One region of the Comamonas thiooxydans genome, then DNA from elsewhere that is predicted to be linked to it. Evidence: riboswitches for the same ligand, from Rfam matches in the RefSeq annotation. Region 1 holds a riboswitch; the other holds the start of a gene.

Region 1 (7,931 bases):
CGGCTGTCGACTGCCCGGCGGGGCCTGCCAGCGGCAGACGGTCATAGGCCGCGCAACGCAGGCGCGCCCAGGTGGCGGGCCGTTGGTCTGCATCGAAGAAGGAGCCCAGCGCCTGCCTGCAGCCGGGCAGCAAAGCGCCCAGCTTTTCGCCGTTGCTGGCATGGGCGGCCTGCTGGTCGGCGGCCGTGGGCGGCAGCTCGGTCACATCGCGCTCGAAGGTCGATCCCATGATCCACTGGTGCGCGCCAGCTTGGTCGCCCGAGGGAAAGTCCGGCACCAGATTGCCATGACCGTTGACGGGGAAGGGCGGCATGGCCGCAAGCGTCACTGCATCATGCTCGGCCACGCTGACCTGGCCGCGTATGGCTTGCAGCTCCCATTCCCCTGCTGCTAGGCCGCTGGCTTGCAACAAGGGCTTGGTGTCCGGACCCAGGGCCAGCACCAGCATGGGGGCTTCGGCCAGGGTCTGGTCCTGAGCATCCAGCACCTGCCAGATATTGCGCACTTCATCGCGCACCAGGCGCGAAGCTCGGGCATGGCCCTGCCAATGAATCCCGGGGGCTTGCAGCAGCGCGTGCACCAGTTGTGCAGGACGTACCCAGCCAGCCTGCTCATGCCAGACGGCGTGACTGTCTGCAGGCAGCTTTGCCGCAGCCAGCTGAGCCGGCAGGGCGGGCGCACTCCAGTGCAGGCCCCAGGGGGAGGTGTCGCTTCCGGGTTGCAGCCATGACCTGGGTAGGTGGGAGGGCTCGTTCAGGTCATGCTCCAGCACGCCGCCATGGGCCCAGTCCTGGTCTGGATGCAACTTTTGCGTTTGGCTCAGTTGCTGCAGATTTTGTAGCGTTGTGCGTACGCCACTTCTGGACAAGCGCGACAGAACACTGTCATCGGGCGAAATATGCGGGCAAAACAAGCCGGCTGGCAGGCCTGATGCTCCTGCCGCAGGCTCGGCTGCCGCATCCAGCACCGTCACTTCCCAGCCGCGTCTGGCCAGACTGGCGGCAGCGGCGGCACCAGCCAGGCCTGCACCCAGCACCAGGCAGCGGCCGGCCTGGCTCACCGGCGCAGGCAGGCCGTCAGGGCGATGGCGCGGCTCCCAGGCCGGGTTGTAGGTTGCATGCAGGTTATGGCGCTTGGGCGGCACGCCAGCGCGCTTCTTTACTTCAAAGCCCTGAGCCTTGAGCGCCTGGCGCACATCGCCGGCCACGCACCAGGTGGCAAGCTGCGTGCCCCGGCGGCAATGGCGGGCGATGTTCTTCATGGCATCTTCATCCCACATCTCGGGGTTGAGCTGAGGAGAGAAACCATCCAGATATACGCTGTCCGCCGTCATCTGCTGCTTGCGCAGCATGGTCCTGGCATCGCCGATATAAAGCGTCAGCAGCACCTGGCCGTTGTCAAATGAGAGGCGATGCACACCGGGCAGCAGTCCCCACCATTGCTCGGCCAGTTGTTCGCCAAGCGGGCGCAGTTCCTCATCGCCAGGCAAAAACGCGAGCAGATCCTCGCGCGAGACAGGGTAGGCCTCCACCGAGACAAAATGCAGAATGCGCGGGCGCCTGGGGTCAGCTTTCCATGCCGCCCAGGTGACCAGGAAATTCAGGCCGAAGCCAAAGCCGGTTTCCAGAATGCGCCACTGCGCAGCATCAGCCCAGGCCACCGGCAGATCGCAGCCACCGAGAAAAACCTGGCGTGCCTGGTCGAGGCCGCCGAACTCGCTGTGATAGCGATCGCCGAATCTGGTGCTATAGGGGGTGCCATCCGGCATCCATGTGATCGGTTCAGACATGGAAAGTGAAACTACATAGGTAATGCATGGCGCAGTCTAGGTCAGAGCAGCCAAGCAAGGGCCGCCCCGCAGTGATGGCTGCGTCCCCCTCCTGCGTAGCAAGAGAGGGGGAAGGCGCGCAGCGCCACAGGGGGAGTCTCGATCACTCCCAGCGCTGCTGGTACGAAAAAACCGGCAGGCGCCATTTGAAACGAATGGCGGCCAGACGGAAGGCCAGACCGCCGGCAAAACATACGATGGTGCTGATATTGGGGCTGACATCCAGGTAGCGCAGGCCCAGGAACATCAGGCATACGGACAGCGACACGCTGGCATACAGCTCGCGGCGGAACACCACGGGGACCTGATTGCAGAGCACATCGCGCAAGATGCCGCCGCTGATGCCGGTAATCATGCCGGCCATGATGATGACGATGGTGGGGTAGCCCAGCTCCAGCGCGGTATTGCAGCCGATCAGCGAAAAGGCGATCAGGCCCATGGCGTCCAGCAGCAGAAACACCTGCTTGAGCCTGTGCATATGGCGTGCAATCACGGTGGTCAGCAGACCGAAGCTGATGACCAGATACACATATTCAGGGTGCTGGGTCCAGCCGATGGGGTAGTGGCCCAGCACCATGTCGCGGATGGTGCCGCCGCCCAGGGCTGTGACAAAGGCGATGACGACGACACCGAAGATATCCATATTGCGCCGGCCTGCGGCGAGTGCGCCGGACATGGCTTCGGCGGTAATGGCCACCAGATAGATGACCAGCATGACGGTGAAGTTGGAGGCCTGGAACGAGTCCAGCAAAGAGACGGAAGGAAGCATGAAGGCACTTGAAAATAGACCAGCCACTCACATCGGCGGGAGTGTCCGGCTTGCCTCTCCCGCTGTCCTTTTACCTGAGAGTTGCGCATGAGCACCTTCGCGGTGGACATGCTTGCCCCTTCGGTGAGCCCTGCAGACTTGTGGTTGCGGGCTGCTCTCCAGTTGGCGATATCCGGGTCCTGTCAGACCCACCTGCGGTACTTATTGCCTGAGCGATTATGGGAGTTTGCGCCTTCGGCGGGAACCCTCGAAAGGCTCCGCTCTCCCGCGGGATGGGCGCGATTCTAGCCAGTTTCAGCGACTTTATTCGGGTTAATACCTGTATTGGTGTGGTTCTGCGGCTGCCGGCCTGGGGGGCGGAAGGCCGGTCTGAGCCCGCCATGACTCGCGCAATCCCGCATCCTCGTCTGTGAAACAGTCCGCCATAAAAACTCATACGCACGACATCGAAGGCTAAAAAGCGCAAAGCTCGCCGGAACGAAAGCCATTGCGCTTCGTTTGGCCAGCGCTGCGCCGGCGCACCCTCACGGCCATTTTTAAGAATCTTCCTATCCTGCTCGCTCGAGTCCGCTCCTATCCTTGCTCATTCCAGATCAAACATCCTCGCCGCAGGATCTCACCTTAGCCGGCAATTTGTGCAACAGCGCCCCCAGCGGTAATTTGGGCGGGAGCGTGTATTGGCTCATTCGAGGTGGCTTGAGAGCGCAGGTTTTTCGTTCCGGCCGCCTTTTTCGGCGATCTGAATTCGGAGAAGGCATTGCATGAATCGTTCCGCGACTGTGCTGCACCCAAATGGTATGTATGTCGAGCGGTACTTGCCTACAGATGCCAGAGCAAAAAGCGCGGCAGAAAAGCGTAGATTGAATTTCGGAATCCACTCGGCCTGTCCGAGCGGAATGAATGTCCGGCAGCGAAGAAAATAAAAAATACGTCCAATGTTGTCAGAGTTTGCAGAGTATTCGACTTCGACGAAAGTCCTTCTGAAATCTACGCAAAGCTATGCCAGAGTTTGTCTTTGCTTCCTGCGCCTTGGGGGCTGGCCAATGTGGATGTCATCACATTTGAAGATCGGCCTGATTGGCCTATCCATGAAGTGAGCTATCGACTTCACGAGGAGGTCAGGCGCCTTGAAATTGGACTTTTAAGCCGGGGTGCCGGCGAAGTTCAGAGGCGCTTCCATGCCTTGAAGACTACATGACTGTCGAATTCAATTCTGCGAAAAATGGAGCCGACCTGAAGTATGTTTTCGATCAGGTGATCCCCCTCTACATACGTAGCTTTGGTGCATTCTTCGCTGCGGTGGAGTATATGGATGTGCTGGCTGAAGAGGAAGATGAACTCTGGAAATCAAGTGATGAAGAGCGTATGCAGGTCCGGGCTCGATCCGGTCCACGTAGACAAGAGTGCTTTCACATCAGGCAACTGAACTACTGGGCCAGAGAACAGTGCAACAACTACTTCTGACTTACGCCAGAGCAGGTGGTCGGCATGCTCAGCGACCACGTCGCCCGTGCGAATGTACTGGAGGAGGGCGCCTATATTGTTGTCTCGTACGACCCGCTGACCTCGGCGCAGGCGCAAGCAATTACTCCTGCATTGATGCTCTTGCTGAAGAAGCGCTATAAGTGACGTCGCGGGCTTTCAGTTTGTCTCTGCGTCCACATTGTCGCCGCACGTGAATAGGCCATGAGCGGTTTCTCCTGCCGCTTCACTCGAAACCGTGCAGTTACGTCCACGTCGCTTCGCTGCGTAGAGAAAGTCGTCTGCGCGCTTGACAGCGCTGGCTATGGATTCGCCCGGTTGAACCAGAGTCACGCCCATGCTGGCTGTGAAACGCGAATTGGGAGCATGCGGGGACCAACGCTGCGCCACGAAATTCGCGCGGATTTCATCTGCAATTGCGACGGCACTTTCTAGATTTGCTCCGGGCAGCAGCAGCAGAAATTCCTCCCCGCCCATCCGTGCGGCGCAAATCTGCGCTCCAGCTTCCGGCCGCAAAAGGCCTCCAAATCGAGCGAGCACTATGTCGCCAAACGCATGGCCGAAGACATCGTTAATGCGTTTGAAATTGTCGATATCGGCCATGATCACCCCGAGCGGCCTCGCCGCATGCGGAAAAGAGCGCTTGGAAAGGGTGGCAAGATGACTATCGAGACCTTGTCGATTCAGCAGGCCGGTCAATGCGTCGGTATGGGCCTGGTGACGGAATTCCGCCATGGCGTCGTAGTTCGTCGCGATGATGACCGCGAAGGTCAGAACGATGCTCCCGAGTAGTCCTGTGTATTGGATCAAAGTCCCCCAGACGGAGACTCTCCATTCTCCCAGCGCAAGAGAAGGTGTGGGGGCTGCAATATATAAGATGCACTGTCCCGTCAATACTAGCGCGATGAAGAGGAATGCGGCGGCGAGCACCTTGTCAGACTTGGTTGTGGCTTGTCTTGCAGAAGAGAGTGTGGCTCGCCAAATCACCAGTGCACAAGAGGCCTGGACGAAGAATGTCTCCAGTTTTGCGCTGGAAAACAGAACAACCGAGACGATTACCATTGCGGTTGAAGCGAGCAGGACCGCAATATCAATGTAGGGAGAGCTGTGCCTGCCGCAACGGCTTTGCAGTGCACGGCATGCCAAAATAACGCCGCACAGAATGAAAGCATCCTCGACGGCTTGTTTATAAGGGGAAAGTTCGCTGGCCTGAACGAGCATGATGGCGTAGCCAGTGCCCAAGCAGGCAAGGGCACTACCCCACTGGAGCGTATTGAAGCCAACGAAGCGTAAGGCGCTGAGTCCGCCTGCGCACAAGAGGATCGCTGCAGGCACAGACCATTCAAGTAGAGTTGCAGGCATAAACGAGCGCGAACATAGAAGAGGGCGGGTGGAGGTGGAGCAGAGACAATTGCCGCTTCAAAGAAGCTTGCAAAGCTGCGCTGCTTTGTATGGAGTCTGGCCTAGACCCAGGTGACAGAAAATGTTAGCTGAAGAACGTCGCACAACTTCGAGGGCGCAGCGAGGCGTGACAGCAATGATCGCCGGACTGGCAGCAGTCGAAACCAAGGCCGGCCAGGCAACAACTGCCTGTGTAACCAGACACACCAAGGGTCTTATTGACTCCAGTTTGGTGCGGTAAAGCCTGGAGCACGTGCCACCTTCTAGCAGTCTTGAGCTAATACTAACAAATACGCCTGCAGTGAAAAGTCAGGAATAGTTATCAGTGCTTCTGAAACAGCCATTCTCGTGCATCTTGGGTGAAATCATGGTTTAAATATGGTGATGCGGTGCATGAGTTATTTCTATAAAAATATATCTTTTTCATGCATTGATAATTATCTTTCGTCTTGATGGAAGTATTGGAGTTCCCGCTGGAAATCACTGGTTGCTCACTTCAGTGGCGCAGATCGAGCAATATCGATAATTTTTCTGAAATCTAGATCATCTAATGATTTTTTGACTAAATAAACTAACGTTCTATAGTCTAGGCCATTGTCTATTGAGTCAATCCAGACATGTAAATCGCTCCACCTGCCTTGGATCGCCAGTTTCTCTAGTTCGAGTTTCTGATTCTCTGTAAGAGGCTCCAGGTTTTTGAGGGAATATCTCTCCTCATTTTTATTAAGATGAGAGATAATATTTTTGGGGAGAGGTACTATTTCTCGAAATTGAGAACTCTCAGGTACCTGTGTGATCATTAGAAAAAATATCGCGTTAGTACCTCTCCCTGGTTGACTTTCAAAAATCAGATGACCGGACATTTTTTCAATGATTCGGTGTGCGATAACTAGCCCCAGGCCGCGATTTTCATAAGTACCTTGCTCTGTTAGAAATTTCTGGATTGTGGCGAGAATTTCAGGATCTATACCAGATCCGCTATCGCTAACTTCAAAGCGAAAATTCCACTTATCTTGTCCAAGATATTTCCCTCCAAGTCTCAAATCAATGCTTCCGTGAGAAGTAAATTTTGCGGCATTGGATAGGAGGTTGAGAACAACTTGCTTTAGGCGTTTTCGGTCTAAATAAATATGGGTGGGCAATTCGCTTTGTATTTTTAGCGAGAAAATATTTCGCTTGCTGGAGGCTAGGATATGCGCGTGCCTCTCTAAATCACTCAGTACAGAACGCAGATCTTCGAAACTCTCATTCAACGTTAAATGCGGCTGTAAATCATCTTTGGCATATTCTACCAAGTCATCAATTAATTCCAATTGGTAGGTTGCACTTCTTTCAATTACGGATAATTTCTCTGTTTCAATTTTGTTAGAAGATTTTATTATCTGTCGCAAATATGTGATAATCACAGAGACAGGCGCTCGCAAATCATGGCTAACATAGGCTAGTAGTTGCTTTTGCTCCTGCGAATGTTGCGCTGCTTTTTCTAAAGCTTCTTTTAGAGTGCGACTTTTGTACTCGACTTCGTGCTCAAGGCGTGCTTTCTGCTGGCTTTGCCATTGAAGAAGCTCACTCTCTGCTTGCTGACGTTGTAGAGAAGTATTGTGAATCCAAATGATTATGTAGAAAATTCCTACTATTAGGGCGGGTAGGGAAAAAATATATTGCTGAAAATTATTTATCAAAGCAATATTTGGGAGTAATAAAACTGAAGCTCGTAGCAATGCCAAGAATGCCAAGATGAATATTAGTGATAAAGTACTCCGCCCCCCTGGCCCTCCACTGCGATGGTATACGTATGTGCAACCTAGAATTATAAATAAGCTTATTGGCGCAACAATAATTCCCGCAGTTGCGAACCATTCATAAGGGCCAATTAGAACTCCTAAAAGAGCAATGATTTCTATGAGGGCTACAGTCTTAAGTAGAAATTCTCCCGCTGCAGGTAAAATGTTGGGGGTGATTTTTAGCCTGGCTCTAAAATACAGCGTGGTACATAAAACTATCCCTGCTACCAAAACATGATGGGATTTGTGGCTCCACTCTGTGCTACTGGGCCATAGTATTATTCGAGCATAACCTCGGTAGGTCGCTTCATATAGCGCTATCAGTAAAAGAGCCAGTGTTTGCCACGCCATTAGAGGAACTCGTAATGTTCTCCAAAGAACTGCAGAATAAATTGCAAAAAAAATGATACTGCCAATCAATATTCCACTAAATAAAGCATAATTTCGCTCTAACGCATGCCATTGATCTACTGTTTGTAGTGTAAATCCAAGCTTGCTGGGGGTGTTACTATTTATATGAATGAGTACGCTAACAGTCTCTCTTGGTGATATATTAAGAGTAATCTGAGGGACTCGATTTGGCGACTTTGAACCTACGCTGATTCCATCCAGGGATCGACTTACCCGAAATTGACCATCTTGCATGCGTAGTAGATAGAAATTTACA
Region 2 (7,931 bases), 1.5 Mb from region 1:
CCAGGAGGTCGGTCGCCACGATGGCGGCGGCCTGCTTGGCATGAATGGCTTGCACATCGGCCTTCCAGTCCACAATCCAGCCGCTGGATGCAGGGTACTGGATGACGGCGGCAAACAGATCGCCTGCCAGGGCAGCTTCCCATTCCTGCTGGCTGTTGGCGATCACCACTTCGATGCCGATCGGCCGGGCGCGGGTCTGGATGACTTCAATCGTCTGCGGGTGCAGATCGCCGGCCAGCACGATGCGATGGCTTCTGGATTTGACTGAGCGCCTGGCCAGCGTCATGGCCTCGGCGGCAGCCGTGGCCTCGTCCAGCATCGAGGCATTGGCGATAGGCATTCCGGTCAGGTCGGTCACCATGGTCTGGAAGTTGACCAGTGCCTCCATGCGGCCTTGCGAAATCTCTGCCTGATAGGGGGTGTAGGCCGTGTACCAGGCGGGATTCTCGAGGATGTTGCGCAGGATGACGCCCGGCGTGTGCGTGCCGTAGTAGCCCTGGCCGATAAAGCTCTTGAGAACTTGGTTCTTGCTGGCGATGGCCTTGAGTTCGGCTAGCGCCGCAGCTTCGGTAATTGGCGCTGGAAGATCCATGGGCCTGGCGCGAGCGATGGAGTCGGGCATCACATCGCGAATCAAGGCTTCCAGCGAGGGCTTGCCGATGGCGGCCAGCATTTTTTGCTGCTCATCGGCGTCCGGGCCTATATGACGGGGGATGAATTCGTGGCTGTTTTCCAGCGCTTCCAGGGAAGCAACGGGGGCGGGAGGCGACATCAGCATGGGAGGGACCTATTCTCAAATACTGTGACTGACGGTTTGCATGCCAGGCATGCGTGAATGCTGTATGCCTGCAGGCATACAGCCGGTGCTTCAAGCAGCGCTGGCCTGTTCCAGCGCGGTGTTCATCAGGGCCAGGCGTTCGCTTTCCTGGTCGGCATATTCCCAATCGGGATATTTGCTGCGTGCCACGGTGTTCAGCCACTGCTGGCAGGCCAGGGCAAGCAGGGCCTGCTTGTGCAGATCGGCATCGATGCTGCCCGTGATCTTGAGCTGACCAAAGGCGGTGGCCACGTGGGCGCGGCAGACCGAGCGCAGATAGCTCTGGTTCATGTCGTCGCTGGTCAGCCATTGGGCCTTGGCCGCATCGTCATGAGTGAGCATGTCCTCGGGCACGGGCAGATCCCAGTCGCTCAGTTGCTGGCGCAGGAAGCGCAGGGTCTTGGCGGGCTTGCCGCCTGCCTGCTCCTGGTACCACTCTTCAAGTGCGGCCAGTGTGTCGCTGCCGTCATCGTTGCCGAAGGGGCTGAAGTCGTCACCGCAGTCGTAATAGAAGTCCTGGGTTGCGACGCGCACAAAGGCCGGGTGGCTGGTCTCGCGGGCGAGACCGACTTCCGGATCGTCGAAATACTGGATGGTGCTCATGGCTGCATGCAAAAACGGCCTTCGCAATGCGATGGCCGTTGATACGCTTAGTTGTCCTTGGCGAAGTCGTTGTAGGCGGTCTCTTCCATCAGACCTTCGAGCTCGCCCACATTGCTCATCTTGACCTTGAAGAACCAGCCAGCGGCCAGCGGGTCGCTGTTGGCGAGCGACGGGTCATCGCGCAGGGCTTCGTTGACTTCGACGATCTCGCCGGTCACGGGCATGTAGACATCGGCGGCGGCCTTGACGGACTCGACCACGCCCGCGACATCGCCGGCCTTGAAGGTGGAGCCCACGGCAGGCAGGTCCACAAACACCACATCGCCCAGCGCATCCTGTGCGTGTACGGTGATGCCGACGATGGCGGCATTGGTGTCAGCGGCGTTGATCCACTCGTGTTCTTTGGAATACTTGATGCTCATGAAAAGCTCCAGATGGGGGATTCAGGGGAATCGGGTGTTGTTTGAGAAAGGTCCAGCTCGCACTTTAGCGGTGTTCTGGCCGCTGTTTGGCAAACTGGCCCGTCTCATGCGCGGCGGCAGACCTAGCCGCGGTAGTAGCGGGTGGGAACGAAGGGCGTGGCGACTACCTTCATGGGCACGGGCTTGCCGCGCACCATGGCGAAGATTTCCGTATTGATGGCTGCGTAGTCGGGCTCGACATAGGCCAGTGCCACAGGCTGGTTGAGCGTGGGGCTGAGCAGGCCGCTGGTGATGTGGCCGATATGCTGTCCGTCCATGTTTTCCAGCACGGCGGGCTCGCGCACGGGAATGCGCTCCAGCGCGATCAGGCCCACGCGCTTGCGGCGCAGCGACTGCGGGTTCTGCAATTGCTCCAGAACGATGGCCGCACCAGGGAAACCGCCCTCGCGCTCGCCGCCGGTGCGGCGCACCTTCTGCATGGCCCAGTTCAGCGCGGCTTCCACCGGGGTGGTGCTGGTGTCGATGTCGTTGCCGTACAGGCAAAGTCCGGCTTCAAGGCGCAGCGAGTTGCGCGCGCCCAGACCGATGGGCGCCACCTCGGGCTGGGCCAGCAGAACTTCGGCAAAGGCTTCGGCAGCGTCGCCGGGCAGGGAGATTTCAAAACCGTCCTCGCCCGTATAGCCGCTGCGCGTGATGTAGAGCGCATGGCCTTGCCAGTCGAAGTGGTTGCCGGTCATGAAGACCAGTTGCGTCACGGCAGGAATCAGGCGTGAGAGTGCCGCAGCGGCTTGCGGGCCTTGCAGGGCCAGCAGGGCGCGCTCGGGCAGAGGAATGACCTCGCAGCGGCTACCGATGCGGCTCTGGATATGGGCGATATCGGCCTCTTTGCAGGCGCCATTGACGATGAGGAACAGATCTTCGCCGCGGTTGACGAACATCAGGTCGTCCAGAATGCCGCCTTGCTCATCGAGCAGCAGGCCGTAACGCTGTTTGTGCAGGCCCAAGTCCATGACATCGACGGGCATCAGCGATTCGAGCGCGGCGGCGGCATCGGGGCCGCGCAACAGCAACTGGCCCATGTGCGAGACATCGAACAGGCCGGCGGCCTTGCGCGTGTGCAGATGCTCGGCCATCAGGCCTTGAGGGTATTGCACGGGCATGGAGTAGCCGGCAAACGGCACCATGCGGGCACCCAGTTTCTGGTGCAGGGCAAACAGCGGTGTGGAACGCAGATCGGAAGAGGTGTCAGCAGCAGTCACAGGCAAGCGCTCCGGTGGTCAAACCAAAATGAGTGGCCATGCATGGCTGGGCCATGCGTGGCGGGCTTGCCCTGCTGTCCGCTTTACCTGAGAGATTCACTGCCCGCATTGCATAGGGCAGCTTGCTCCTTCGGTGGATGCCGGTGCACATACGAAATGACAGCCTGCATCTCTCTCCAGCAAGGGACGCTGCAGGTTTGCACACCTTGCAGCGCTTGTCAGTCCTTTTGCCTGAGCGTTTTGACACCGGGTTGGGGGTCTGCGCCTTCGGCGGTGCAAGGCAGCTTCAAGCTGCAGGCACTCTCTCCTGACGATGGCGATTCTAGCGGTGGGCAAGGGGCTTGCACCACCGCAATTAATGGATTTTGGGGTTTTCGAGCACAGATCGTTGGAATTGAGCTTGCGGCCTCACTGCGGTTCTGTGTTCATGGCGGGCGTTCGAGGAACATCGATCTCCTGGCGCGGAAACACCAGTTGGTAGGGCTGCTCGAAGCAGGCCGTCACGGCCTGGCCCTGGCGCATGCCGGGCTTGAACTTCCAGCGTTCGAGCGAGCGCATGATGGACTTCACGATGCGGGGATCGGTATCGGCGGGCTGATAGGCCACACGGCCGAGCTGACCCTGAGCCGTGACTTCCAGACGGAAGACCACCGTGGTCTCCAGCCCGTTTGGAAACCAGTGGGCGCTGATGAAAGGCGTGGTGTGGCGGCGTGGTCGGGGTTGCTGATCGAGCTGGGCGGGAGGTGTGCAATCTGCATTGATCCAGGCCGGCCAATTTCCGGTTTGGCCGCTGGAAGCCGAGGCGGAGTCAGCCTGGGGCTGGGGAGTGATGTCGGCCGCCTTAGGCGCCATGGCAGGGTTGCCGGCGCAGGCACTGAGCAGCAGTGCTCCCAAGACGGCCGCGTATGCAGCAAGACAGCGTGAGTGGCGTGAAATATCCATGGCGGCATTCTCGGCCATCCCCAGTCGATTTCGGCAGACCTGGTGGAGTCGGTCGTTCAGCCAGGGCCGGGCTGCCTTGCTCCAGAGCTTGTCCTGCAGGGTCAAACATCATGTCCGGCTGGGGCTAAACAGAATTTTTCCCATGGATAGGATTATGACGTTCGTCAAGAACTGTTTATTCAAGGAGAGACAAATGCCCGAAAAAGCCACGAATGAATTCTGGAAATATCTGAAGCCGATCTCTGAATGTTTTCAGCCTGATGCGCAGCCGGAGGTTTATATTCAGAACGCTCCCACGGAGGATGAGCGTTATTATGTCCCATTCTCTGAAACCGTTTCCTCCCGTCCCCTCTGGATTTCTCCATCACAAAACAAATGGTGCGATATTCTGATGGCGAAGGAGGCCGGTCTGGTGAACCGTCATTACCATCCGCACGAAGTGTTTGCCTACACGATTTCGGGGAAGTGGGGCTATCTGGAACATGACTGGACAGCCCGTGCCGGTGATTTTGTCTACGAGACTCCCGGAGAAGGCCATACCCTGGTGGCCTATGAACATGAGCAACCCATGCGTGCGTTCTTCATCGTCAAGGGACCGCTGATCTGGCTCGATGATGACGGAAAGCCAGACGGATATTTCGATGTTCACAGCTACATAGAACTATGCCGAAAGCATTATGAAAAAGTCGGCATAGGTGCAGATTATGTGGACACGCTGTTTCGATAGTCATTTGAAAAGCCATCAATGAAAGGCGGGACTTCCTGAAGAATGAAATAGCCCGCCAAAGACGGAATGGAGAGAGACATGAAAAATCAAGATGAAACCCTCAGGAGCGGGTGGATGAGCTATGAGAACAAGCTGCTGCTCATTCTGTTTTTTACTTTCGGGATTGTTTTTTTTGACCGGCTGGCATTGTCGTTCTTATTTCCCTTTGTCTCCAAGGAACTGGATCTGAACAATGCCCAGCTGGGCATGCTGTCGTCCATTCTGGCATTGGCATGGGCGGCTTCTGGTGCATTCTTCGGGGCCTATACAGACCGCAAGGGCGGACGCAAAACGGTGCTGATTCTTTCGGTGCTGATGTTCTCTCTGTGCTCGGCCTTGTCGGGTCTGGTGGGCGGTTTTGTCGGCCTGCTGTTGTTGCGAGCGCTGATGGGCCTTGCCGAAGGGCCGGTGCTGCCGCTGTCGCAGACACTGATGGTCGAAGCCTCCACGCCGAGTCGTCGCGGCCTCAACATGGGCTTGCTGCAGGGCTCGTCTGCGGGCTTGCTGGGCGCCGTGATCGCACCGCCGGTGATTGTTGCGTTGGCCGTGGCCTATGGCTGGCGCACGGCGTTCTACCTGACCTGTGTTCCCGGGCTGATTGCCGCCGGGCTCATCTGGCTTCATGTGAAAAACACGGATGGCAGGCGTGCGGATGAGCTCGCTGGAGCCCTGCAGACAGGCTCGCGCTGGGCTCTGCTGCGTGAACGCAATATCTGGTTGAGCGTGCTGATCAGCTGTGTTTTCATGGCCTGGTTTGTGATCATCATCTCCTTTGCGCCGACCTATCTGGTCAATGCCAAGGGCTTCGGGCCGGGCACGATGAGTGCTGTCATGAGTTGCATGGGTGTGGCCTGGGTCATCTGGGGCTTTGCCGTGCCCGCCATTTCGGACCATATCGGTCGCCGTCCGGCACTGATCTTTTTCTCCTTTGTGGCGGCTTGCTGTCCTCTGGCCTTTCTGTATGCGCAATCGCCGGTGGTGATGGGCGGCTTGCTGCTGCTGACCTATACCGGCCTGGGCTGCTTCACGCTCTTCATGGCCACGATTCCGGCCGAGACCGTTCCGCGAGCGGCCATGGCCACTGCATTGGGGATGATCATGGGTTTTGGCGAGTTGATCGGCGGTTTCATCGCTCCGACCCTGGCCGGGGTAGCAGCCGACCGGTGGGGACTTGATGTGGTGATGTGGGTGGCAGCTGCAGGAGCCTTGCTTGCCGGTTTGCTTTCCCTGGGACTGATTGAGACAGCGCCCAGGCGCGTTGACGACAGGCGGCCGGCTGCAGCATTGAAGGAGTCGCAGGCATGAAGGCTCTGAAATGGTATGGCGCCCGCGATCTGCGCCTGGAAATCATCGAACGCCGGCCCTTGAAGGCCGCAGAAATCCGTATCGAGGTCGCGTACTGCGGGATCTGCGGCAGCGATATGCACGAGTATCTGCATGGACCTGACTCTATACCGGTCGAGGTCCCGCATCCCTTGTCCCACAGTGTCGCACCCATAGTCATCGGCCACGAGTTCTGTGGCACGGTGGTGGAGGTGGCTGCGGATGTCACAGGGCTGCATATCGGAGACAGAGTCGCCGTGGAGCCGGAGTACCGCTGCGGCCAGTGCAGCTATTGCTGCGCAGGGCGATACAACCTGTGCGAATCCATGGGCTTTGTGGGGCTCATGGGAGACGGCGGAATGGCAGAGGAAGCTGTGATTCCCGCTTATATGGCACATGTGCTTCCCCCGTCCTTGAGCTTCAGGCAAGCGGCGGTGGCCGAGCCCGCAGCAGTGGCATTGCATGCTGTGCGCCAAAGTGCACTGCGCCCTGGCGACGCCTGCGTCATCTTCGGCATGGGGGCCATTGGTCTGCTGCTGGTGATGATGGCCAAGCACCATGAAGCGGGCCGCGTTATTGCCGTCGACGTCGATGCCCGGCGCCTGCGCCTGGCGCGCGAGCTCGGTGCCTGCGACACGCTCGATGCCAGACAGGGCGATGTCGTGCAGCAAGTGCGTGAACTCACAGGCGGGCAGGGCGTGCCGGTATCGTTCGAAGCCGTGGGTCGCCCGGAAACCTTGAGAGGGGCGCTTGGCGTACTGAGCAAGGGCGGCGAAGCCGTGCTGCTGGGGCTCATGCCCGAGGCGAGCATCGATACCTTCGATCTGGTCAACCGCGAGCTGCGCATTACCTCCAGCGTGGGCTATCGGGGCCTGTATCCGGAGCTGCTGGCGCTGATGGCTTCCGGGGTTGTGGATGCCGGGCGTATCGTGACCCATACCGTTAGTCTGGATGCCGCCATACAGGACGGTTTCGAGCGACTGGCATCTGCCGGGGATGCTATCAAGGTGCTGGTTCAGCCGCAGCCGGATGCCATTGTCCGGTGCGCCCGTCCCCACGCTTTTTCCCACAGCTCCTGAGCCTTGCTGGCGCCTGCCGCTTCTGCCGCTAAGTCATGGCACGTAGCTGACCGTGCTGCGCACGCATCTGTGTGGGCGTCATGCCATGGTGTGAGCGGAACCTGCGTGCAAAGTGGGCCTGGCTGGCAAAGCCGCAGCGGTAGGCGATTTCGGCAATGCTGTAGCGCTCCAGCGCAGTCTGACGCAATTCCATGGCTGCACGTTCCAGGCGGCGCACGAGAATCAGCTCGGTCACGCTGTGTCCCTCGGCCTGCAACAGCCGGTTCAGGTGCCTCAGGGAGACACCTGAGGCGGAAGCGACTTCGCTCGCATCCAGCGAGTGGCGGTGCAGGTGTTGGTCGATATGGGCGCGCGCGGCCAGCAGGTGGGAGGTGCGTAGTGCACTGATTCCTGCTGCTTCTCCAGCCAGCATGGTGCGCAGCAGGTCACAGGCCTCGAACTGCATGCGATCCTGGTCCACCCCTTCGGGGTGGGCCATGGCATTGCCTACCAGCTTCTGGAACGCGTGATTGAGCACGCGTCCGCTGCCCGTCGCCCCCGACACACAGATCGGGCCGGGAAGTTGCGCACGGCTGCAGTTGCGGTAGAACCAGTCGGCAGGCGTATCCACGAGGAATTGGTGCATCTGGTGGGTGAAGCCGAACAGATAGGCATGCCGGGTGTCATAGATCACCAGGTCGCCCGGAGCGAGATGGATGCAGCTGTGTTCCTGATAGAAGA

Evidence for each region. A riboswitch is a leader RNA that binds a small molecule or an ion and turns the genes downstream of it on or off. The one in region 1 is predicted to bind glycine.
Region 2: it holds a riboswitch for glycine, as region 1 does, so the genes downstream of both, gcvT (glycine cleavage system aminomethyltransferase GcvT) here and CTR2_RS18535 (trimeric intracellular cation channel family protein) in region 1, are expected to answer to the same signal.

The regions. Positions count from the first base shown of each region.
Region 1 is NZ_AP026738.1:3,985,207-3,993,137, reverse strand. It holds gene mnmC (bifunctional tRNA (5-methylaminomethyl-2-thiouridine)(34)-methyltransferase MnmC2/FAD-dependent 5-carboxymethylaminomethyl-2-thiouridine(34) oxidoreductase MnmC1) at 1-1,789, opposite strand, end outside; gene CTR2_RS18535 (trimeric intracellular cation channel family protein) at 1,932-2,597, opposite strand; glycine riboswitch at 2,650-2,769, opposite strand; glycine riboswitch at 2,783-2,875, opposite strand; gene CTR2_RS18530 (hypothetical protein) at 3,792-4,061, shown strand; gene CTR2_RS18525 (hypothetical protein) at 4,086-4,226, shown strand; gene CTR2_RS18520 (GGDEF domain-containing protein) at 4,239-5,300, opposite strand; gene CTR2_RS18515 (sensor histidine kinase) at 5,972-7,931, opposite strand, start outside.
Region 2 is NZ_AP026738.1:2,520,495-2,528,425, forward strand. It holds gene gcvP (aminomethyl-transferring glycine dehydrogenase) at 1-778, opposite strand, end outside; gene CTR2_RS11600 (MolR family transcriptional regulator) at 869-1,420, opposite strand; gene gcvH (glycine cleavage system protein GcvH) at 1,468-1,842, opposite strand; gene gcvT (glycine cleavage system aminomethyltransferase GcvT) at 1,965-3,101, opposite strand; glycine riboswitch at 3,166-3,291, opposite strand; glycine riboswitch at 3,311-3,421, opposite strand; gene CTR2_RS11615 (energy transducer TonB) at 3,510-4,061, opposite strand; gene CTR2_RS11620 (2,4'-dihydroxyacetophenone dioxygenase family protein) at 4,237-4,770, shown strand; gene CTR2_RS11625 (MFS transporter) at 4,849-6,114, shown strand; gene CTR2_RS11630 (2,3-butanediol dehydrogenase) at 6,111-7,211, shown strand; gene CTR2_RS11635 (helix-turn-helix domain-containing protein) at 7,240-7,931, opposite strand, start outside.